DNA from 4 places in the Ruegeria sp. C12 genome. Region 3 is predicted to be linked to each of the others. Evidence: riboswitches for the same ligand, from Rfam matches in the RefSeq annotation. Region 3 holds a riboswitch; each other region holds the start of a gene.
What was found. A riboswitch is a leader RNA that binds a small molecule or an ion and turns the genes downstream of it on or off. The one in region 3 is predicted to bind cobalamin.
Positions count from the first base shown of each region.

Region 1 (5,427 bases), on a different contig from region 3:
ACTGGCCGCCATTGACGGCATTGACGCCCTAGTGGCCGGGCACACGCATCTGACCCTTCCCGGCAACGACCACCGGGGGCTGGCCCATGTCGACCCTGAGGCCGGATTGGTCCATGGCAAACCGGTTGTCATGCCCGGGTCCGCAGGAAATCATCTGGGCGTGATTGATCTGAACCTGTCCCACTCTGCCGATCTCGGGTGGCAAATCACCGACCAGCAGGTCGGGTTGAGACCGCTTCGCCAAAACAACTCCGCCCCTGAAACGCCAGAGGACCCCGACATGGTCCGGCTTTTTGCACCCGTGCACGCCCGAACCCGCACCAAGATGGCCGAGCCGGTGGCGCGAATCGCAAAACCGATGCACAGCTTTTTCAGCTTTTGCGCCGTTGATCGGGGGCTGGCATTGGTGGCCTCGGCGCAGGCCGCCGCCTTGCGCCCCTATCTGTCCGGCACCGCACTGGCCAATTTGCCCATGTTGTCCGCCGTTTCGCCCTATAAATGCGGCGGTCGGTCCGGGCCGCGCTATTACACCGATGTCCCGGCGGGCGAGGTTTGTTTGCGCCACATTGCGGACCTTTACGTCTTTCCGAACGAACTGAGGGCGGTGAAGGTCAGCGGCGCTCAGGTGCTGGACTGGCTTGAGATGTCGGCGGGTCTTTTCAACACCATGCGTCGCGACGCCGAGACCGATCTGATCGACCCCGGTCGGGTTGGGTACAATTTCGACCTTCTCTTTGGCCTGACCTACCAGATCGACCCGTCCTACCCGGCCCGGTTTGACGCTCAGGGGCAGTTGATCGACAATTCTCACCGCCGCATCCGGCAGGCCAGAATTGACGGGTCTACGCTTGACCCCAATCAGGATTTTGTGGTCGCGCTCAACAATTACCGCGCCAATGGTGGCGGGCATTTCCCGTTTGTGGAAACGGCAGAGCCGATCAACCTGCCTGCAATAGATATCAAGCGAATCCTACGCGATTATCTGACCGGGTACCTGCCCGCCGACCCGCTGTCTCAGGCGGTTTATCCGTTTTCGTTCGCGCCGCAGGCCGGGGTTCAGTCAATCCTCAGTACAGGGCCCGGCGCGCTGAAATACCTGTCAGAGTTGCAGAACTACGACCCTATCGTTCTGGACCCGGACCCGCAGGGGTTCGAACGCATCCGGCTGACACTCTGACGGGTTGTCATTTTCCCCAGGCTTCCCTATATCAAGCGCTGAGAGGTTGGCGCGGGCGAGCGCCTCGCCAACCTGGTCAGGTCCGGAAGGAAGCAGCCACAACGAGCCCCGCTTGGGTCGATGTCCAACCTCTCACCTTTCCCCCATGTATCCGCTCATCAGCACAATCAGGCAACCAACTGGGGCCAGATTGCCGAATTCCGGCGGGCAAATGCGCCGATATGGCCGATCTCTTTCACTCCGAATTCCTTGGGCGACAACAGGTGCCGCCGCGCGCCCGGCCCATACAGATCCGCCAGACGCCATACGGCTTTTGGCGGGACGGTCTGATCGTCGTCGCTGGTGAACAGATCCACCGGAACACCCAGATCCGACCAGCGCGCCGGTGGCAAATCCTTTCCGATCTCTGGCACATAATTCAGCGGCGCGGTGCACCACCTGCGCCATTGCCAATAGACAGAGCCCGGCAGATCGGCACCGAACCCAATGGCTTTGCCGGGCAGATACCCCAGGGCTTTCACAAGCAGCGGAACATGCCCGTGCCAGAACGCCCAGGCCAACCCCCGATAGGGCCATGGGTGATCGGACAGCGTCACCAACCCCGAGCAGACACAGATCATCCGGTCGATCTGGTCGATATCCGGCTGAATCGGCCCCAGCATTCCGCCGACGGAATGACCAATGCTCCACTGCCGGGCGTCGGGAAACCTTCGGCGCATCTCGGCCCGTGCTGCGGGCATATCGATCAGCGCCCAGTCCGACATCGTGACCTGCGAGTCGCGCATGGGGCCGGAAACAGAGTGACCAAAATCGCGATAGTCATACGTCAGGCAGGCCATGCCACGCTCGGCAGCCAACCACCGGGCAAAGTGCTGGTAGTAGTCGCGCGGCACACCGGTCGCCCCGTTCAGAACCACCACCGTGTCGGGATCAGTAAAAGGCCGATACAGTCGCGCCGACAGCTGCGCCGGGCCAGCGGGAAACTGGAAATCCTCGATCTTCACGTGCTGCTGCGTGTCCAACATCGAACCTGCGGGCCTTTCTGAACCAATCGGTTTACCTGCCCAAGAGGCACAACAACCCGCAGCCGAGTCAACCCTGCTGCCACTTGACCACACGTCGCCCGGCACAAGGCATGTGTACGTGACACCCAAAACCCCGCTTGACTCAGAACGCGAACAGACGCTAGCGGTTGTGTGATGGTTTCCGATCCACACAATGGGTCGGGATGAAAAGGGAACACGGTGCGGTTCTGCCCGGTCAAACCGGAACGAACCAAGGCCGCGACTGCCCCCGCAACTGTAAGCGGTAAGCGATGCCGGAATGCCACTGGCCGAAAGGCTGGGAAGGTCGGCAAAGCAACGACCCGCAAGTCAGGAGACCTGCCATCATCAACGTAACCGAAACTCGGGCGGGGTGTCCGGGCAGGTCCTGACAGCGTTTCTTCTGTCTCACCTGTATCATCCCCCGTCCGCCGCGCGGAGGGCGCAGGATGATCTGGAAGACAAAAACCCACGAATACGTGGCGACCATTTGCCAACGCACAGGCGGGCCCTGCCCCGCAATGGCGCGCATGGCACGCGCGCTGGCCGAGGCAATGAACAAGGCCGACCACGTCACCAGCGAAGGATTCGAAATCGAAGGTAGCAGCGACCTGACGCATTGCGCGCAAGGGTGCATGGCCCGCTTTCGCGCCGGACCAGAACAGATACGCATCTTCTGCGGGACCGAGGCGGACACGCCGATCCAAACGCTGGATACCTATGCCGACCTGATTTTTAACGAGACATGCGCGGCCCTTCCGTCCGGGGCCTTGCCAAGAACGCCTTGCGCCATGCTTGAGGTCTTGGCCCTGAGACCTTCAAGACCAGTGCAGGAACCGGCGCGGGTATCAGCCTGAGCGCGCATCCAAAGGTGCGTGGGTCGCTTTCGTGGCCCATGCCATCTGCTCGTCGGTTTCCACCGCGCAGGGGCGCAGGGCCCGCAACCGGGCCAGCGCCTTGTCTGCCGGTTCCCCGCATTCCAGCATCAGGCGCAAGACCACCATACCGGATCGCCCGCACCCACCCCGGCAATGCACCAGCACCCGGCCACCGCCGGACAAAGCCTGCCGCGCCGATGCGCTGACCGACCCCCACCGATCCTGAACGGCGCGCGGCGGGGCGCCAAAATCCTCGACCGGCAAATGAACCCATCGGCTGGCGCGGCCCTGAATGTCACTGCCAAAGGTCCGGGCCCCGTCCTGCAGCATCTCAACTTCCGTGGTCATCGAGATCACAAGACCGGGTTTCCAATCCGCGATTGTATCCAGATCGCCCGCATAATCTCCGCCGCGTCCCGGCATCGAGGTCAGCGCAAGTGTTCCGCCTCCGACTTGCAGCGCGTAGACGACCAGTTGCGACATCAAAGATTTCCTCCCAAACCCAAGCCTGCTTTTAAAATGTGCTTCAAAAATACTGAGATTCCAGTTTACGCCGATCTCGGGTCTTTCCAAACCAAATTTCGCCAACCGCGCGGTGGACGCGGGCTGCAGCGACCACTACGCTGCGACGACGTCCCGAATCCGCCAGAGCAGACATGACCGACACAGACAGCCCCGCCTATCAGGTTCTCGCCCGCAAATACCGTCCGGAAACCTTTGCTGATCTGGTGGGTCAGGACGCGATGGTGCGCACGCTGAAAAATGCGTTCGAAGCCGACAGGATAGCCCAGGCCTTTGTCATGACCGGCATACGCGGCACCGGCAAGACAACCACGGCGCGGATCATCGCCAAGGGTATGAACTGCATCGGGCCGGACGGCGCTGGTGGCCCCACGACCGAACCCTGCGGTCAGTGCGAGCATTGCGTGGCCATCATGGAAGGCCGCCATGTCGACGTGATGGAGATGGACGCCGCCAGCCGTACCGGCGTCAATGATATTCGCGAAATCATCGACAGCGTCCGCTACCGCGCCGCCTCGGCCCGCTACAAGATTTACATCATCGATGAGGTTCACATGCTCTCGACCAGCGCCTTCAACGCGCTGCTCAAGACGCTGGAGGAGCCGCCCGAACATGTGAAGTTCATCTTCGCCACCACCGAGATTCGCAAGGTCCCGGTCACGGTCCTGTCCCGCTGCCAGCGCTTTGACCTGCGCCGGATCGAGCCCGAAGATATGATCGGTCTGCTGCAAAAGATCGCCAGCGCCGAAGGGGCCGAGATTGCCGAGGACGCGCTGGCCTTGATCACCCGCGCGGCCGAGGGGTCTGCCCGCGACGCAACCTCACTGTTGGATCAGGCGATTTCTCACGGCGCAGGCGAAACCACCGCCGACCAGGTGCGCGCCATGCTGGGGCTGGCCGACCGTGGCCGGGTGCTGGACCTGATGGATATGATCCTGCGCGGCGATGCCGCCGGTGCCCTGACCGAGCTTAGCGCGCAATATGCCGAAGGGGCCGACCCGCTGGCGGTGCTGCGCGATCTGGCCGAGATCACCCATTGGGTCTCGGTCGTCAAAATCACGCCGGACGCAGCCGAGGATCCGACAGTATCCCCTGACGAGCGCGCCCGTGGCCAGCAGATGGCCGACGCCCTGCCCATGCGTGTGCTGACCCGCATGTGGCAAATGCTGTTGAAGGCGCTGGAGGAGGTCTCGGCCGCCCCCAACGCCATGATGGCAGCCGAGATGGCGGTGATCCGTCTGACCCATGTGGCCGATCTGCCCAGCCCGGAAGAACTGATCAAACGTCTGCAGGATACACCTGCGCCACCAAATGGCGGACCGGGCGGCGGTATGCCGATCCACGGTAACGGCACTGCACCGGTTGAAGCGCGCGCAGCACCGACCTATGCGCCTGCGCCTCGCGGGGCAGGGGGTGCTCCGGTCGCGGCGCTGGCCCAGGACACGCAGGCCGCTTTGGCGCGCTATCCCAGTTTCGATCACGTGGTCGAACTGATCCGCGTCAACCGTGATGTGAAACTGTTGGTCGAGGTCGAAAACGGCGTGCGGCTGGTTTCCTATCAGCCGGGACGCATCGAGTTTACGCCTGCGCCGCAAGCCCCGACGGATCTGGCCCCACGGTTGGGCTCGGCCCTGCAGCGGTGGACAGGCAATCGCTGGGCCGTGTCGATTGTGTCCGATGGCGACGCGCCGACGATTGCCGAGATTCGCGACAGGGCGGAACTGGCGCTGAAGGAAGAAGCCTCGGAACACCCGCTGGTTCAGGCCGTGCTGGCACATTTTCCAAAGGCCAAGATCACCAGAATAGA
Region 1 is NZ_JBQFSA010000004.1:185,797-191,223, forward strand. It holds gene ACR0C9_RS10135 (bifunctional 2',3'-cyclic-nucleotide 2'-phosphodiesterase/3'-nucleotidase) at 1-1,177, shown strand, start outside; RNA gene ffs (signal recognition particle sRNA small type) at 1,217-1,315, shown strand; gene ACR0C9_RS10145 (alpha/beta hydrolase family protein) at 1,345-2,202, opposite strand; cobalamin riboswitch at 2,361-2,581, shown strand; gene ACR0C9_RS10150 (hypothetical protein) at 2,670-3,077, shown strand; gene ACR0C9_RS10155 (phosphatase domain-containing protein) at 3,069-3,581, opposite strand; gene ACR0C9_RS10160 (DNA polymerase III subunit gamma/tau) at 3,722-5,427, shown strand, end outside.
Region 1: another riboswitch for cobalamin. It lies ahead of ACR0C9_RS10150 (hypothetical protein); the one in region 3 lies ahead of ACR0C9_RS12295 (DUF1636 domain-containing protein).

Region 2 (5,427 bases), on a different contig from region 3:
ACAAGGTTCAGGTATTCGACCATCGCCTGTTTGCTGTCGATCAGCCCTTCATCCATGTTGATGTCGATGATCTGAGCGCCGTTTTCCACTTGATCCCGCGCAACGTCCAGCGCGGCGGCATAGTCGCGGTTCACGATCAGCTTGCGAAACCGGGCCGAGCCGGTGACGTTGGTCCGCTCACCCACATTCACAAAGGGGATGTCGGGCGTCAGGACAAAGGGTTCCAGCCCCGAGAGGCGCAGGTGAGGGGTCATGCCGGTACCTTTCTGGGGGCAAAGGGCGCAACCGCTTCGGCAATCGCGCGGATATGGTCGGGCGTGGTGCCGCAGCAACCGCCGACCACGTTGACGATGCCATCGCGGGCAAACTCTTCGACCTGAGCGGCGGTCTGGTCCGGTGTTTCGTCATACTGGCCGAACTCATTCGGCAGGCCTGCGTTGGGGTAGGCGCAGGTCAGGGCGGTCGCCACGCCCGAAATCTCGGCCATATGCGGGCGCATGGATGCAGCGCCAAGGGCGCAGTTCAGCCCGACGGTGAAAGGGCGCGCATGGGCGACCGAGTGCCAGAAGGCGGTGGGTGTCTGGCCAGAAAGCGTCCGGCCCGAGGCATCGGTGATCGTGCCCGAGATCATCAACGGCAGGCGACGTCCGGCCTTGGCGAAACTCTCGAACGCCGCAAAAATCGCCGCCTTGGCGTTCAGCGTGTCAAAGATCGTCTCGATCAGGATCAGGTCGGAACCGCCCTCGATCAGCCCTTCGATCTGCTGGCCATAGGCTGTGCGCAGATCATCGAAACTGACGGCACGGTATCCGGGATCGTTCACATCCGGGCTGATCGAGGCCGTCCGGTTCGTCGGACCCACAGCCCCGGCCACAAACCGGGGTTTGCCGTCCTCAGCCGTGGCCCGGTCCGCCGCGCGCCGCGCCACCTGCGCGCCTGCGACGTTCAGATCATGCACCGCAGCCTCCAGCCCGTAATCGGCTTGCGCGATGGTGGTTGAGGAAAAAGTGTTGGTTTCAAGGATATCCGCCCCGGCCATTGCGAACTCGTATTGAATGTCCTCAACTGCCTGCGGCTGGGTCAGCACCAACAGGTCGTTGTTGCCCTGTTGCGGAAGGTCCGGGTGATAATGATGCCGACAACCGGGGCCATGGATGTGACCGTTGGCGGTAAAATCCTCTTCGGTCATGTTCAGCGCCTGGATCATTGTGCCCATGGCCCCGTCAAGGATCAGGATGCGCTGGGCAGCCAATGCGCGCAGCGTCGCGAGCGCGGGTGTGTCGGGCAAGGTAAAGTCAAGCATTCGCGGTATCCAATCGGCTGTGTGGGCCGAAGGTATAGCGCGTTGGCATTATGAGGTGAAATGATTGTTATTCGACTAAATTATGAGTTTGCGTCATAATGTGTCTTGTTCGTCGCGCATATCCAACGAAATCACCAATAAGCAGTCAAAGCATTGCCCGGCCAAAATCGTCCAAAATGCGGGCGGTGGCACAGGCTGAATTGCCCGCATGAGGTCACAAGGCGGCGCGGCGCGCGCGATGGCCCCCTCGGCGCTGTTTTGCGGGCAGGGCCAGGAACAATGGTTCCAGGGGCATCTGCATGGATCGGGCCAGCAGGTCGCAGAACACAGCGATGGCGGGAGAAGTCTCGGCAAACGGTTTGGCCTTGGCCAAAGCAATCCGCGCCTGCGCGTGGTAGTTTGCCGAACCGGGCAGGCCGCCCAGCCATTGCATATAGCCCATCTGCCCCAGCTCTTGCGCGCGCTGCGGTGGCACGTGGCCGGTATCCAGTTGGGAAATGGTCAGGTCAAGCATAACGACGCCCTCCGCGCTTTTGGGCGGCTTGTGTGGGTCATCAACAGTGGTGTCTGGCCAGTGCGGTCCATCTCTTGTCGCTCCGTCCACGGGCACCCCGCCCGAGTTAAGGTGACTGCGGCACATATGCGCCGGAGATGGCAGGTCTCCTGACTTGCGGTTCTTCGCTGTCCCCGTCCTTCCCGGACAACCCAAGCGGGGTCATCCAGTGGTCTGTCGGGGGTCGCTCGCCGCTTACAGTTGCGGGGGCAGTTGCGGCTTTGGGCGTTTGCCCGCACCGCATTCCCTTTTCAGCCGACTCAGAGCGTCGGACACCATCGGCAGCACAGTCTCATAAGGCCAAAGCTGTGTCTACTGGTGCCAGCAAAGCACGCAGCGTCGGATTGCAACCCGGCAGGAATTGAACCCAAATCAAACTGCGAAACCCTTCTAATCCCGAGAGCCGGACCAGCGCACCAGAAGACTGGCCGCGATGGGCGCGCCGATGATCACCAGAACGATCCGTGTCAGATGGTGGGTAATGACAAACCCGAGATCCGCGCCCGAGACGATGGCCAAGACCGTCATTTCAGCCTGCCCGCCGGGGGCAAAGGCGAGGAAGGCCTCGATCGGTTGCCCGAACCCCAACGTGGTCACAAGGGCCGTGAAGGCTGCCGCAAGTATGGCCAGCACAACAACATAGGCGCAGCCCGCCGCCACAACTTTGCGCAGCTCGACCCATGTGACACCGATAAATTTCACGCCGATGGTGCAGCCGATAAAGAATTGCGCGACAAGGATCGCCTCGCGCGGTGGGCGGGTGTGGATGAAATCGCCCAGTGACAAGGCCGCAGTCAGGATCATTGGGCCCAGAATGGACGCTCCGAACAGGCCGATCCGCTCACCGCCTTTCCAGCCGACAATGGCGGCGACGACCATCAGCGCCAGTTCGTGCAAGGGCAGGTCGCGGGCGGGTTCGCCAATGGGGTTGGTCAGGTCAGCGTCGTAGAACAGGGTCAGGAACATCGGGGCGAGCGTCACGATGATCAGCACGCGCGTGCCATGGATCAGGGACAGGGCGCGCGGATTGGCACCGGCCTCGGTGCCGAAGATGATCATGTCTTGCAACCCGCCGGGCATGGCTGCGTAGAAAGCCGTTTTGTCGTCAAAGCCCCAGACTTTGCGAAAGAACGGCACCCCGACCAAAGCGATCAACAGGATGAAGGGCGGGATCAGAGCAATTGACGCTGCCATTTGCGGCAGTTGGCCAAACAGGTCCGGCGTGATCGAAGCCCCCACCGCCACGCCCAGGATAGTGCGCGCCGCGACCGAGATCTGCCCGAACCCTTCCATCGGCGTATGCGCCAGTGCCGCAATCAGGCAGGCGGTCATGGGGCCGAATAGAAATGGCAGGGGCAGGCCCAGCATCCAGAATACGACCGTTCCCAGCACGGCAAGGCCGAAGGTGATGGCCCGCCTTACGGGGCGGCTTGGTGATGTGGCTTGGACGGACAAATTTCAGGTCCGAAGTCATGGGATCAATTGTATCCAATGGTATACAAATGGGCGCGGTTTGCAAGACCACGGCACTGACCATTCAGAATGCCCGAGTGAAGAACGGCCTGTGATGCAGCTTGGCGCTATCAGCGTGTGTTGGATGAAATCCAGGAACGAGGTCTCGAAATCAAGGCGAGTGTCACTGAATTCGTTTCAACCCCACCAATCCAACAGGGCTTACGTGGGTGCCGACCCGCCAAACGCCGCCTGATAAGCCTTGTTGCTTTTCGCCCATTCGATCAGTTCCTCACCCGCTTCCATCGCGGCCTTCTCGTTGGGCGCATTCGAAATGGCGTCGAGCCGTTTGTGAAGGTCGGAACTGGGGTCTGCGGTCATCGCCCCAACCTCCATCACAAGGCTGACATTCGGGGGCGGGGTGTAGACATAGCCGTTCTGCGACTGAGCTTCGATCCGTTTGAGCAGGGCGGGCACGATGGATGCGGTGTCATGCACATAGTCCCAATTGGTCGAAAGCCCCTGAATCATCGGGTTATCGACCCCACCAAACAGCGTCACCGGTGTCGTCTTGTAGATCACAAGGGGCATTCCAGCGGCGTAGGCGGTCGTCACCTCGACAATACTGCCGCCATCGGGCACCCGGCCATCCATGTTGAACACAAGGCTCGAGCAGCGCCCGAGCAATTGGTAGATATCCTGCGCATAGCCGACCTTGAGGATGATATACAGCATCTCCTGGCCCTTTTGCGACCAGACCTGAGGGTCCTGCAACATATCCATCATCTTGGCGATCTCGACGCCGTCGCGCGGGGCGAGATAGGTGCCGAACCCTCCGGCCTCGAGCACGGCGGCGATGTTATATTGCTCCCAAAGATCACCGACGCTGAACATCGGGCCCGAGCAGAAAACGATATGGTCTGTCATGAAATGGTCCTCTGGTTGAAATTCAGTGTCGTCAGGCCGGGTCTGAAGCGGCTGCGCCGGGCTCCAGCCGACCGGCCCAATCGGCAACCAACTGCGCGCCTTCGGCTTCGCGCGCGGTGCCGGTTAGCATATCAGACAGCACCCGCGCGCAGCGCAGGGCCAGCGAAACCGATCCGGCAGCCCCGGCTTCGTCAATTGCGGTGCGCAGCAGCGCCTCGGCCTCGTCTTGTCGGTCCAGAACAGCCAGCACCTGTGCTTTCAACCGCATCAGGTCCGGGTTCCAGACCGGCTGGTTCAACATCCCCGACATTTGCAGCCCGGTGTCAACAATCGCCAGCGCTGTATCCGGATCATCATTGGCCAGCCGTGTGTCAGCCATGATCGCAAACCCCATACCCGAACCTGTCTGGCTGCCGGTTTTTGCCAGCAGGGCCAGACCGGCATCTACCTCCTGACACCGCTTGCCCGGCGGGTCGATGGGTTGCCCGGCCCGGAACAACTGGCTTAGCCCGCCCCAAAGCGGGATGCCGAGCTGGGTGCATGTCTCATAGGTCTCGGTGGCCAGCGCATAGGCGCGATCACTGTCCCGGCGACAATGCAGGGTGATGATCAGAAAGGCCCGTGCGGCGGCCAGGCTGAGCGCCGAGTTCAACCCCTCGGCCAGCGCCAACCCCGCCTCGGCACGTTTCAGCGCCGTATCGGGCGCGCCGCACCACCAATGGGCCACTGCGCCGACCCCATAGGCCAGAACGCCCTGATCGGTGCCAATGCCATAGGTAACTTCGGCGTAATCCTCGGGGCGGTAGAGACGGATCGCCTCTTCTGCATGTTCAACGGCAATTTCACCTTCGCCCAGTTGAAACCGCAGAAAGGCAAGCGTGGTATGGGCGCGCAACATGCCGATCCGGTTCGCGGCTGCGCCGGGCATAGCCAGAATGCGGTCGGCATATTCTATGCCCTTAGCGCAGTCGCCCTTGTCCAGAAAATGCGCGGCCAGCCCGTTCAGCGCCGATGAGGTCTCATCCGCGTCACCAAGACGTTCGGCCAGTTCCAACGCGCGATCCAGCACCGGTTTGATTTCGGGTGAGGCAAAGCCCCGTACGCCCATAATCGCATTCTCCAGCGGGATCTGGATGGACAACTCGATCTCATCCCGCTGGCGGGTTTCTTCGGTCTGCTCCAGCGCTGCCAA
Region 2 is NZ_JBQFSA010000001.1:124,303-129,729, forward strand. It holds gene metH (methionine synthase) at 1-254, opposite strand, end outside; gene ACR0C9_RS00545 (homocysteine S-methyltransferase family protein) at 251-1,303, opposite strand; gene ACR0C9_RS00550 (hypothetical protein) at 1,518-1,817, opposite strand; cobalamin riboswitch at 1,940-2,151, opposite strand; gene ACR0C9_RS00555 (AbrB family transcriptional regulator) at 2,247-3,311, opposite strand; gene ACR0C9_RS00560 (hypothetical protein) at 3,531-4,235, opposite strand; gene ACR0C9_RS00565 (ATP-binding protein) at 4,267-5,427, opposite strand, start outside.
Region 2: another riboswitch for cobalamin. It lies ahead of ACR0C9_RS00550 (hypothetical protein); the one in region 3 lies ahead of ACR0C9_RS12295 (DUF1636 domain-containing protein).

Region 3 (5,427 bases):
TCATTTGATCTCTCGTCTGAATTCCCACGTTTTTTTGGCTTTTGCCACATCCCGCAGCAACCGGCAACGGCCCTGTTGCCACAGCCCGGCCCGTGCGACAGGTTTGTGATCCGGCCCAGATCAGCATTTCCCGCCTCAGGCGCCAAAATTACACGCAATCCTCTGGACGCCCCATAAGAAAGCTGCTAAAACGCCTGTCACACCACGGCAAGTATTTGATTTTACTTGAAAAGGCGAGTTGGCGGAGTGGTGACGCAGCGGATTGCAAATCCGTGTACACCGGTTCGATTCCGGTACTCGCCTCCACTTCCTTCAATACCTTCACCTCGCGACGCAAAGACGAAAGCGCGCCCCTCTTAGGAATCGCGCCCCGCCGGGATAACCTCATAACCCGGTTCTTCAGGTTCATCGTCCTGCATTTCAGGTGGAAAGCCGGGCGCGCGGATGTCGAGGCCGGTGGCGTCTTCCAGGCGTTTGATGATGTTGGGCGACAGTTCGCGTTCGCCGTAGCGTGCGATGCCGTCCTCGAAGATCTTGATCATGATCGGGTTGATCTCAAGCGGGACACCCGCGCGGTCGGCGACGTCCTGAAACAGGCCGATATCCTTTTTGACAAGGTCCATGGTAAAGGAAATATCGCGCGAGCCGTTCAGGATGACCTGGCTTTCGGTCTCATGCACAAATGAGGTGCCAGACGAGATCTTGATCGCCTCATAGGTCGTGTTCAGGTCCATCCCGGCGGCTTTGGCGGTCACCAGCGCTTCGGCGCAGGTGATCAGGTTGGCGGTGGCCAGATAGTTGGTCAGAACTTTCAGAACCGAGGCCGAGCCGAGATCGCCGGTATGCAACACCCGACGGCCCATCGTTGTCAGGAAGGGCAGGATTCGCTCAAAAGTATCCCGGTCGCAACCCGCGAAGATCGAGATATTGCCGGTTGCCGCCCGGTGGCATCCGCCGGAAACGGGGCAATCAACCGCCGCCCCGCCCCGTTCGATGACCATGGCACCCAGCCGCTTGGCCTCGGCCTCGTCGGTGGTGGACATTTCCATCCAAATTTTGCCGGGGCCGACCTCGGGCAACATCTCCTGCATCACCGCGTCCGAGGCGGCAGGCGATGGCAGGCAGGTGATCACCGCGTCGCAATCGTGCATCAGCTGGGCCGGGCTTTCGGCGGCCTTTGCGCCCTTTTCGACGAATTCTGCCACCAGGTCTGCATTGAGGTCATGGACCGTCAGGTCGATCCCGTTGCGCAGCAATGAGCCCGAGAGTTTTCCGCCCACATTTCCAAGTCCGATGAACCCAACTTTCATTATTCGCGTCTCCCTGCGTGTTTTCCGGTATGCGACCATGTCGCGGGCACCGCGTCATGCCGCCCAGCGACGCTGGCAGGTCGCTTTTCATCCTAGCCACGCGATGGTGGTCGCATCGCGCTTGACAACCTGCCCGCACGTGCCGCATGTCCCTGTCGTTGGTGTCGGCGACAGCCGATGAAAAGGGAATGCGTCAACGGTTTATCCGCCAAACGCAGCCGCCCCCGCGACCGTGACCGGAGAGGGTGCCCAATGCCACTGGCCTGCCAGGCCGGGAAGGCGGGACATCCGACAGAGGAGCCAGACGAACCGGGCCTCTGACATCCGCAAGCCGGGAGACCTGCCAGCACCCGAAGTTGAAACCGGGCGGGGTGTTCCGGTGTCGGGTCCATGTGCATCGCGTGGCCCGCATGAAACCCCGTCCCCCGCGAAGAGGATTTGGGGGGATGAGAGACATGACCGAGACTGCGCCGGTCGAGCTGCTGGTCTGCACCACGTGCCGCCGTGGTCTGCCCATCGAGGATGACGATCAACGCCCCGGCACATTGCTGCACAAAGCGCTGGAACAGGCGGACCTGCCCGAGGGCGTCACGCTGAAAGCCGTCGAATGCCTGTCGAACTGCGATCAGGGCTGTTCCATCGTGCTGCGCGGCGGGCCGGATCGCTGGACCTTTGTCTATGAGAACCTCAATGAGGCCGATCACGTTGACGTCATCGTCGATGGTGCGACCAAGTATCTGGCCACCGAGGACGGCCTGGTCAAATGGCGCGAGCGCCCCGAACATTTCCGCAAGAACTGCGCCTCGCGCATTCCCCCGATTGGAGCCCTGAAATGAGCAACCTCGAAAAACTCCCCGTCACTGTGATCACCGGCTTTCTGGGTTCGGGCAAAACGACGCTGGTCAAGCATCTGATGCAGAACCCACAAGGCAAGCGGCTGGCCGTGGTGGTCAACGAATTTGGCGATGTGGGCGTTGATGGCGACATCCTGAAATCCTGCGCGATCCCGGATTGCCCGGCGGAAAACATCATGGAACTGGCCAATGGCTGCATCTGCTGCACCGTGGCCGATGACTTCATCCCCACCATTGAGGCGCTGATGGCGCTGGAACCGCGCCCGGATCACATCCTGATCGAAACCTCGGGCCTCGCCCTGCCAAAACCGCTGCTAAAGGCGTTCGACTGGCCCGATATCCGGTCGAAAATCACCGTGGACGGCGTGATCGCTCTGGCCGATGCCGAGGCTGTGGCCGCCGGTCGCTTCGCGCCGAATGTCGAGGCGGTGGACGCCCAGCGTCTGGCCGATGACTCGATCGACCACGAAACGCCCCTGTCGGAGGTGTTCGAGGATCAGATCTCCTGCGCCGACATCATCCTGCTGACCAAACCCGATCTGGCCGGTCCCGAAGGTGTGGCGAAAGCCAAAGAGGTCATCGCCGCCGAAGCCCCCCGCCCCCTGCCCGTGGTCGAAGTGGCCGAAGGCGCGGTGGACGTGCGCGTCGTGCTGGGCCTTGAGGCCGCCGCCGAGGATGACATGGACGCGCGCCCGTCACATCACGACGGCCACCACGACCACGAGCATGACGATTTCGAAAGCATCATCGTCGAGCTGCCGGAACAGACCGACCCGGCGGAACTGGTCGCCAAGATCGAACGTCTGGCGAATGAGCTGAACATCCTGCGCGTCAAGGGCTATGCCGCCGTTCAGGGCAAACCCATGCGTCTGCTGGTGCAGGCCGTTGGTGCCCGCGTGCGTCACCAGTATGACCGCCCGTGGGAGCCCGGCGAGGACCGTCGCTCACGTCTGGTCGTGATTGCCGAGCATGACGACATCAAAGAGGCCGCGATCCGCGATATCCTCGTGGGTGTGACCGAGGCTGCCGAGTAAACCATGCACGTCGTCTTCCGCGAAAGCCACGGGTTAGAGGAAACCGAGACCCCGACCGATCTGGGCCAGAGCCCGGCGGATCTGGTGGTGCTGTCGTTCTCGGACAGTGACCTCGGCGCCTTTGCGGCGGGCTGGCATCGCGGTGGCGGCCCCGAGGGGCGGATGCCGACGATGCGGCTGGCGAACCTCACGGCGCTCAAGCACCCTCTGTCGGTCGATACCTATGTGGAACAGACGCTGGAGGGCGCAAAGGGTATACTGATCCGCCTGATCGGCGGTGTGCCCTACTGGTCCTACGGGTTGCAACAGGTTCTGGCACTGGCGCAGGCCAAGGGCATCGCGCTGGCGGTCCTGCCTGCGGACGGGCGCGAGGATACGCGGCTGGATGACTATTCCACTCTGCCCATCTCGACCCTGCGGCGATTGGCGCATCTGTGCGACACCGGCGGAGAGGTCGCGGCGCAGGCCGCCCTGGCGCAAATGGCGCTGGCGGCGGGGCTTTATGCCGGGCCGGTGATGGGGGCCAAGACGTTGCCCGAATGCGGCGCGTGGTGCCCGGATCGCGGCGTGATCCCGGTGGATGCCGCCTTCACGGGCGATGCAAAACGCATCCTTGTGACCTTCTACCGGGCCTATCTGACCTCAGCCGACACCGCTCCTGTCGCGGCTCTGATCCGCAGCCTCCGCGCGCGGGGTTTTGAGGCGGTGGGCCTGTTCGCTCCGTCTCTGAAAGCGCCCGCAGCAGCCGATTGGCTGCGTGAGCAGGTCGTGGCGCTGGCCCCGTCGGCCATCATCAACGCCACCTCATTCTCGGGCAAAGGCGCGTCGGGCACCTCGCCTCTGGACGCCGCCAACGTGCCGGTATTTCAGGTCGCGCTGGCCACCTCGCGCCGCAAGGCATGGGCCGAGGCGGAACGCGGGCTATCCCCCGCCGACCTCGCCATGCATGTGGTACTGCCCGAAGTGGACGGGCGGATTTCAGCGGGCATCGCCTCGTTCAAGGAACCGGGCAAGCGCGACCCGCATCTGGAATATTCCCGTTTCGCCCACCGGGCCGAGCCCGAGCGGATCGAAGCGATCATCGACCGCGTGTCAGGCTGGCTTAACCTGCACGACAAACCCAAAGCCGATCAGACGCCTGCGCTGGTGCTGTCCAGCTATCCCGGCAAGGACTGGCAGATGGCCCATGCGGTAGGCCTCGACGCGCTGACCTCGGCCGAGGCGATGCTGTCCGATCTGCAAGGCGCAGGCTATGACACCACCCCTGCCGAGCCGATTGCCGATGCGCTGCCGGATGCCCGGATTTCATGGCCGCTGCAGGACTACCTGACCGCATTGGCCGAATTGCCCGAAACCCTGCGCAGTGATCTGCAATCCGTCTGGGGCAAGCCCGAAGATGACCCGGCCTGCGCCGATGGAGCCTTCCATTTCACCGCCCTGCGACGCGGCAAGGCCCTGATCGCACTGCAACCGGAACGCGGCTCGCCCGAGCTGCGCGATGACGATTACCACGACCTCTCGCGCACTCCGCGCCACGGCTATGTGGCGTTTTACCTGTGGCTGCGCCAAGGGCTGGGTGCGGATGCGCTGATCCATATCGGCGCGCATGGCACGCTGGAATGGCTGCCCGGCAAATCCGTCGCCCTGTCCGCCGATTGCTGGCCCGAGGCGCTGATCCGCGATCTGCCGGTCATCTACCCGTTCATTGTCAACGACCCCGGCGAGGCCGCGCAGGCCAAACGCCGGATCGGGGCCGTCACGCTGGGCCATATCCCGCCCGCGCTCAAGGAAAGCGGTACGCCGGATCGGATGGTGCGGCTGGAATCTCTGCTGGACGAGTTTTCAAACGCCGATGGGCTGGACCCCAAGCGCCGCGACCGCCTGCAAGAGGATATCCGGGATGAGGCGCAGGCCATCGGGCTGGAAAGCGACCTGGACCTCGATCAGGCCACCTGTACCGCCGAGGCGATTACCCGCATCGACCGCTTTGTCTGTGACATCAAGGAAAGCCAGTTCGGCGACGGGCTGCATGTCTTTGGCCGGGTGCCCGACGTGACCGGCAATTTCGACCCCGCGCCCTCGGCCCATGCCGAACGCACCGCTTTGCTGGACGCATTGGCGGGCAAACGGATCGAGGCTGGCCCTTCGGGTTCCCCCTATCGGGGTCGGTCGGATGTGCTGCCCACCGGGCGCAACCTCTACACCACCGATCCACGGTCCGTGCCCACG
Region 3 is NZ_JBQFSA010000005.1:244,955-250,381, forward strand. It holds gene ACR0C9_RS12280 (protein-L-isoaspartate O-methyltransferase family protein) at 1-4, opposite strand, end outside; tRNA gene ACR0C9_RS12285 (tRNA-Cys) at 233-306, shown strand; gene ACR0C9_RS12290 (NAD(P)-dependent oxidoreductase) at 357-1,349, opposite strand; cobalamin riboswitch at 1,453-1,672, shown strand; gene ACR0C9_RS12295 (DUF1636 domain-containing protein) at 1,766-2,146, shown strand; gene cobW (cobalamin biosynthesis protein CobW) at 2,143-3,198, shown strand; gene cobN (cobaltochelatase subunit CobN) at 3,202-5,427, shown strand, end outside.

Region 4 (5,427 bases), on a different contig from region 3:
GGCACCGTTCCCGGTCTGATAGTCCAGTAGGACCAGAAATTCGGGGTTTGCGGCGGCCACTGCTTCCCATGAGGTGCGACCCCAGCTGGTGTCCATGTCATGGGTGACGCTGACACCGCCCGCAGCCTCGATCATGGCGTCTGGAATGGCGAATTTACCGGCGGTAAAGGGCGCATCGGCGGGACCGTCCAGCAGGAAGACGCGGGGTTTCGGCAGGTCTGCGGTTTTGGATTCGATGGCCGCCAGCTGGTCTTTCCAGCCCGAAACCAACGCTTCGGCCTTGTCTTCCACATGCATCACCTTGCCCAGACGCAGCACGTCATCGAACAGAAGGTCCATGCTGGCTTCGGGGCGGTCCTTGTTCAGGTGAACGCAGCTTTCGGTCAGGACCATGGTTTTGATGCCAAAGGGTTCCAGCGTGTCGGGGGTGACTTCGCCACCCGGCTGCATGCCGTAATACCAACCGGCAAAGAACATATCCGGCTCGACCGCGACCAGATTTTCGACGGTGGGGTATTTGGGCGCCAGTTCCGGGATGTCACCGCGTTTTGCATCGAAATCCGGGCTGGTCTTGTACCAGCCGGTAATGCCGGTCAGGCCGACAATCTTGTCCTGCAAACCCAGCGCAAAGGCCATGTCGGTCATGTTCATGTCGTGCACGACAATCCGCTCGGGCGTGCCGTCGAACACCAGTGGTTCTCCGCAATTGTCGACGGTCACTTCATGTGCCGCCGCACCACTCGCGAGGCCCGAAACAAGGACTACGGACCAGAATTTCTGCATCATCAAATTCTCCTGTTAAGATGACAGCTTTCGTTTTCGGATATCCAGCGCCGGGATCACGCGCCCTTCGTGCTGGAAACACAGGTAGTCAACGCCAAACGTATCGCGCACACGCTCGGGTGTTAGAACTTCGGGAACCGGGCCGAAGCCGGTCATGCGGGTTGCCTTCATCAAAGCGACATGGGTGGCGAATTCGGGGATCATGACCAGATCGTGCACGATCATCACAACCGTCACGCCCAGTTCGGCCACCAGCGACAGCATGTGGCCCTTGGCGTCGGGGTCGAGGTGGTTTGTCGGCTCGTCCAGAAACAAAAGCGATGGCCTTTGCGCCAGAGCCCGTGCGATATGCGCCCGCTGACGTTCCCCGCCGGACAGACGTTGCATCGGTTTATCGGCCAGCGGGACCAGTTCGGTGATCTCAAGCACCCGCTCAAGATCGGCCTTATGATCCTCGGCGGACCGGTCGGCCTGAATCGGGATTTGCCCAAGGGCCACATAGTCGCGCAGTTTCAACCGGCCGTCAGGCAGTTCCTGCTGCCCGACCACGGCGATGGTGCGTGCCCGTTCCGGGGCGGACAATTGACGCAGGCTTTGCCCCTTGATCGTCACATCGCCCAGGGCCAGACGTTCAAGGCCGCAAAGCAGGTTCAACAGCGTGGTTTTCCCGGCCCCGTTTGGCCCGGCAACGGCCAGGATCGACCCCTCATCCAACGAGAAGGAGACATCCTGTAGCAACACATCCCCGTTCAGGGCGTAGTATTCCAGACCTTTGGCAACCAGAAAACTCATGCCTCACCCTTCGATGACAGGCGCGGCAGACGCGCCAGAGTTTTGTAAAGCAGGGCAGGGGGCCGGTCGGTTGCGCTGGTCCAGCCGTCGTCACTGTCGCGGAACTGACGGGCAAAGGCGGCAATCGCGTCCAGATCGGCTGGGCTTTGGATATCGCCGAACAGATACTGCGCCTTGCCTTCGGCTTGCAGCCCAACGGTCATGGGGCGTTCGCACCCTGCCATGCAGGCAATCAACCGGGTCGCAAACTCCGGTGGTAGGGTTGCGTCCAAACTGGCCTTGGCTGCCTTGGCTTCGATTTCACCCTGACAGGTCGAACAGATCAGGACGAAGTGGTCAGCTTGGGATGACATGGCTGTCCCCGCTGCGGAAACCGCGCGAAAAGAAGACGCCACGCCCGCAGGCGAAAAATTGAGCCATCAAATCCTCCTTCCAGGACGCCCCGCCCCGGGTTGGTTGCACAGGTGATGGCAGGTCTCCTGACTTGCGGGTCGTGGCTTGGCCAACCTTCCCGACCTGTTCAGGCCAGTGGTGATTTGGCGTCGCTCTGCGCTTACAGTTGCGGGGGCAGTCACGGATTTGGCCGCAGGGCCGCACCGTATTCCCATTTTCATCCCGCAGGCATCGCTACGGGAACCATCGCTGGTCAGCTAGTCTGTCGCGGATTTAATTGTCAAGCGTTCTGGCCGAGATTTTGGCGACGCGGACTGAGTGTTTAGTAGTCCGCAACCAGCAAAAATTCCGGCGCTGCGTCCTCTTCAATGGTCGCGAACCGGGGGATCGGTTGCTCGAACACATTGTCCGTGCGGTCGTCATTGACGGTTGAGACTTCACCGATCAGACAATCGCCACGCTCGGCCCAGAAGGCATGCCAGATACCGGGCATCAGGGTAACGCTTTCGCCGGGTTTCAAGCGCAGCAATTCGCCGGGCGTGATGGTCACGTCGCAGCCATCGCTGGGCACAACAACCGGATTGTCGCGATCAATGCCGCCTTCGGGGTCTGAGGCGTAGATCTCCATCACCAGATCACCGCCACCCCGGTTGATGATGTCCTCGGCCTTGATGATATGGCGGTGCATCGGAGACAATTGTTTGTCGCGCGAAATCAGCAGTTTCTCGGCATAGAGCATACCGCGACCCTGGTTCAGATCATTCACGTCGCCATTGCGCAGGGTGAACAGGAACAGGCCCAGCTCATCAAACTTGCCCTGACCGTAATCGGTAATGTCCCAGCCCAACCCTCGGGCGCGGATCGTGTCGGCCTTTGCGCTGCGCATCTGATCAGGGGACCAGTCGGCGAAGGGCGGCAGGACCGCGCCGAAGGATTTGATGAAGGCCTGCGCCTCGGTCTTGATGTCGTTGATGTCGGATCGTTTCATGTCGCTTCCCTCGTGGGATCAAAGCTCATGCGCCCAGGGCGGATTTGCCCCGGCGCGGGATACGGTGACGGCGGCGACATCGGCGCCCAGGGACAAAGCCGCGCGCAGGCTATCAGGTGTCAAGGCGCGCAGGCCCTCTTTGCTCAGGTGCCCGGCGCGGTGGAGTTCGGCCAAAACGCCCGCGTTGAACGTATCGCCGGCGCCCACAGTATCGATAACCTGCACCGGTTTGACCGCCACCGAGGTCTCGGACCCGTCCGCCAGATAGCCTGTCGCCCCCTGACTGCCGCGTGTCACAATCACCACGGACGGCCCGGCCTTCAGCAACAAGGGCACCTTCTCGGCATGGGTTTCCGGCCCGGGAATGATCCAATCCAGATCCTCGTCCGAAACCTTGACGATATCGGCCTGCGCGATCATGCGATTCAGGCGGGTGCGATAGCGGGTCTGGTCCTTGATGAACCCCGGCCGGATATTTGGGTCCAGCATCACCGCGCGGTCGCCGCCATGACGGTCGAGCAGCGCGGCATAGGCATCGGCACAGGGTTCACAGGCCAGACTGATCCCCCCCAGATACAGGGTCGAGGTCGCCAGCAATTGCTGCGGCACATCCTCGGGCTGCAACATTCGCCCCGCCGTGTTTTCATCAACAAAATTGTACGAGGCATGCCCATCCACCAGCTTCACAAAAGCCAAAGTGGTCGGGCGGTCGCTGACAATCACATGCGAGGTGTCCACATGGCTTGCCTTCAGCGTGTCCGCCAATTGCGCGCCAAACATATCCGAGGACAGGCCCGTCAGCATCCCCACCGGCGCGCCCAAGCGCCCCAGCGCGATGGCCGTGTTGAAAATTGCGCCGCCGGAATGGGGCACATAGCCCTGCGCGCCCGAATTGGTCGGTTCGGCGATCATGTCGATCAGGGCTTCGCCACAACACAGGATCATCCCGCGGTCCTTCTTTGGAAATGGTCACACGGTTTTACCGCATGAGCGCATTTTTACAGAAGTTGTTAGCGCCAACAATGCCAAATTCGACCTGTTCCGAGATATAAAGGTTCATCCCTTGCCGCAAATCGCTGAATCGCCCGCCTTGATTGAAGGCATCCAGAAAGCACTCGCCAAACAGCCAGCGGTTCTTCTCCGCCACACCGCCCACCAGAAACACGCCGCCCCGGGGGATCAAGGTGACGGACAGATCACCCAGCAGAGCGCCCAGATGGGTCGTGAACATCTCTGCCGCTTTGATGGCATGCGCATCCGATCCGTTGCGGGCGCCGTCAAGAATGTCCTTTGCCGACAGGTGAGGGGTGTCTGTCTGACCAGCCGCAATCGCGATGGACCGGTAGAGGACAGGCAGACCCGTGCCGCTCAGGAACATTTCAGCTTCAAGCGTCAGGTTGTCGCCAAAGAAACAGTCCGGCGCGATGTGGCGGGCAGCTTCGAAAATATCAACCTCGTCCCGGTGGCGCGGGGAGACACCGACATGACCGCCTTCGCCCGAGGCTGTGTGGTAATGTCCTTCCGAATACAACAGCGCCCCGACGCCCAGACCGGTCCCGGGGCCGACGACCAGACGGGTGCCGGTTGGCGGTGTAGGGTCGCCCTGCAGCACGGCCACATCGGCCTTCGTTGCCTCGGCCACGGACCATGCCGCAGCGGTGAAGTCGTTGATCACATAGGTATGCCGCGCACCTGTGGCCTTGGCTAACTCGGCCTCGGACAGGTCCAGATGGGCGTTTGTCAGTTGGATGACGCCATCCCGAACCGGGCCTGCACCTGCGGCGACAACGGCCTGAGGGTCGGTGCCGACGTCATCACGCAGGCTGTGGAACGCCTCCAGCAGGTCGGGCAGAGTCCCTGTCGGATGCTTGCGCAGATCCGTCAGCTCTCCGTTTGTGATGACCCCAAGCCGGGTGTTGGTGCCGCCGATATCTGCCACAAGGTTCCAATGCGCATGCACCGCACCTGCCGGTTGTGCCAGGGGCACCGCAACGGGTTCACCTTGCGCCAGCGCCGATTTCAGCGCGTTAAACGAGGCTTTGGGTCTGCGCTCCAGCGTGTCGAAATCCACATCGACCAACCCGAACCGCTTTTCATAGCCGAACGCCCATTCGTAATTGTCCAGCAGCGACCAGATGAAATACCCCTTGACCGGAACGCCCTGTTCCAGCGCAGTCTGCACCGCCGTAAGATGCTGATTCAAATACTCTATCCGGTCGTCATCCTGCTGCCGCTCGGGGCTGGCCATGCCGTTTTCGGTGACATAGATCGGCAGGTCCCCTGTGTAATCCCGCGCCGTGCGGGTCAGAAAACGGGAAAGGGCCGTCGGCTCGATCTCCCACCCCATCTGCGTTTTTGGCAGCGGGCCGGGCATCTCTTTCAGGCTGGGCCATGCGGTGTCGGACGGGGCGATCAGCTTGCGGGTGTAATAGTTCAGCCCACACCAATCGACTGGCGTTCCGATCGTTTCG
Region 4 is NZ_JBQFSA010000006.1:145,014-150,440, reverse strand. It holds gene ACR0C9_RS13215 (ABC transporter substrate-binding protein) at 1-786, opposite strand, end outside; gene ACR0C9_RS13210 (ABC transporter ATP-binding protein) at 799-1,575, opposite strand; gene ACR0C9_RS13205 (DUF1636 family protein) at 1,572-1,928, opposite strand; cobalamin riboswitch at 2,028-2,231, opposite strand; gene ACR0C9_RS13200 (D-lyxose/D-mannose family sugar isomerase) at 2,291-2,956, opposite strand; gene ACR0C9_RS13195 (carbohydrate kinase family protein) at 2,975-3,901, opposite strand; gene ACR0C9_RS13190 (glucokinase) at 3,936-4,895, opposite strand; partial or broken gene ACR0C9_RS13185 (GH1 family beta-glucosidase) at 4,962-5,427, opposite strand, start outside.
Region 4: another riboswitch for cobalamin. It lies ahead of ACR0C9_RS13205 (DUF1636 family protein); the one in region 3 lies ahead of ACR0C9_RS12295 (DUF1636 domain-containing protein).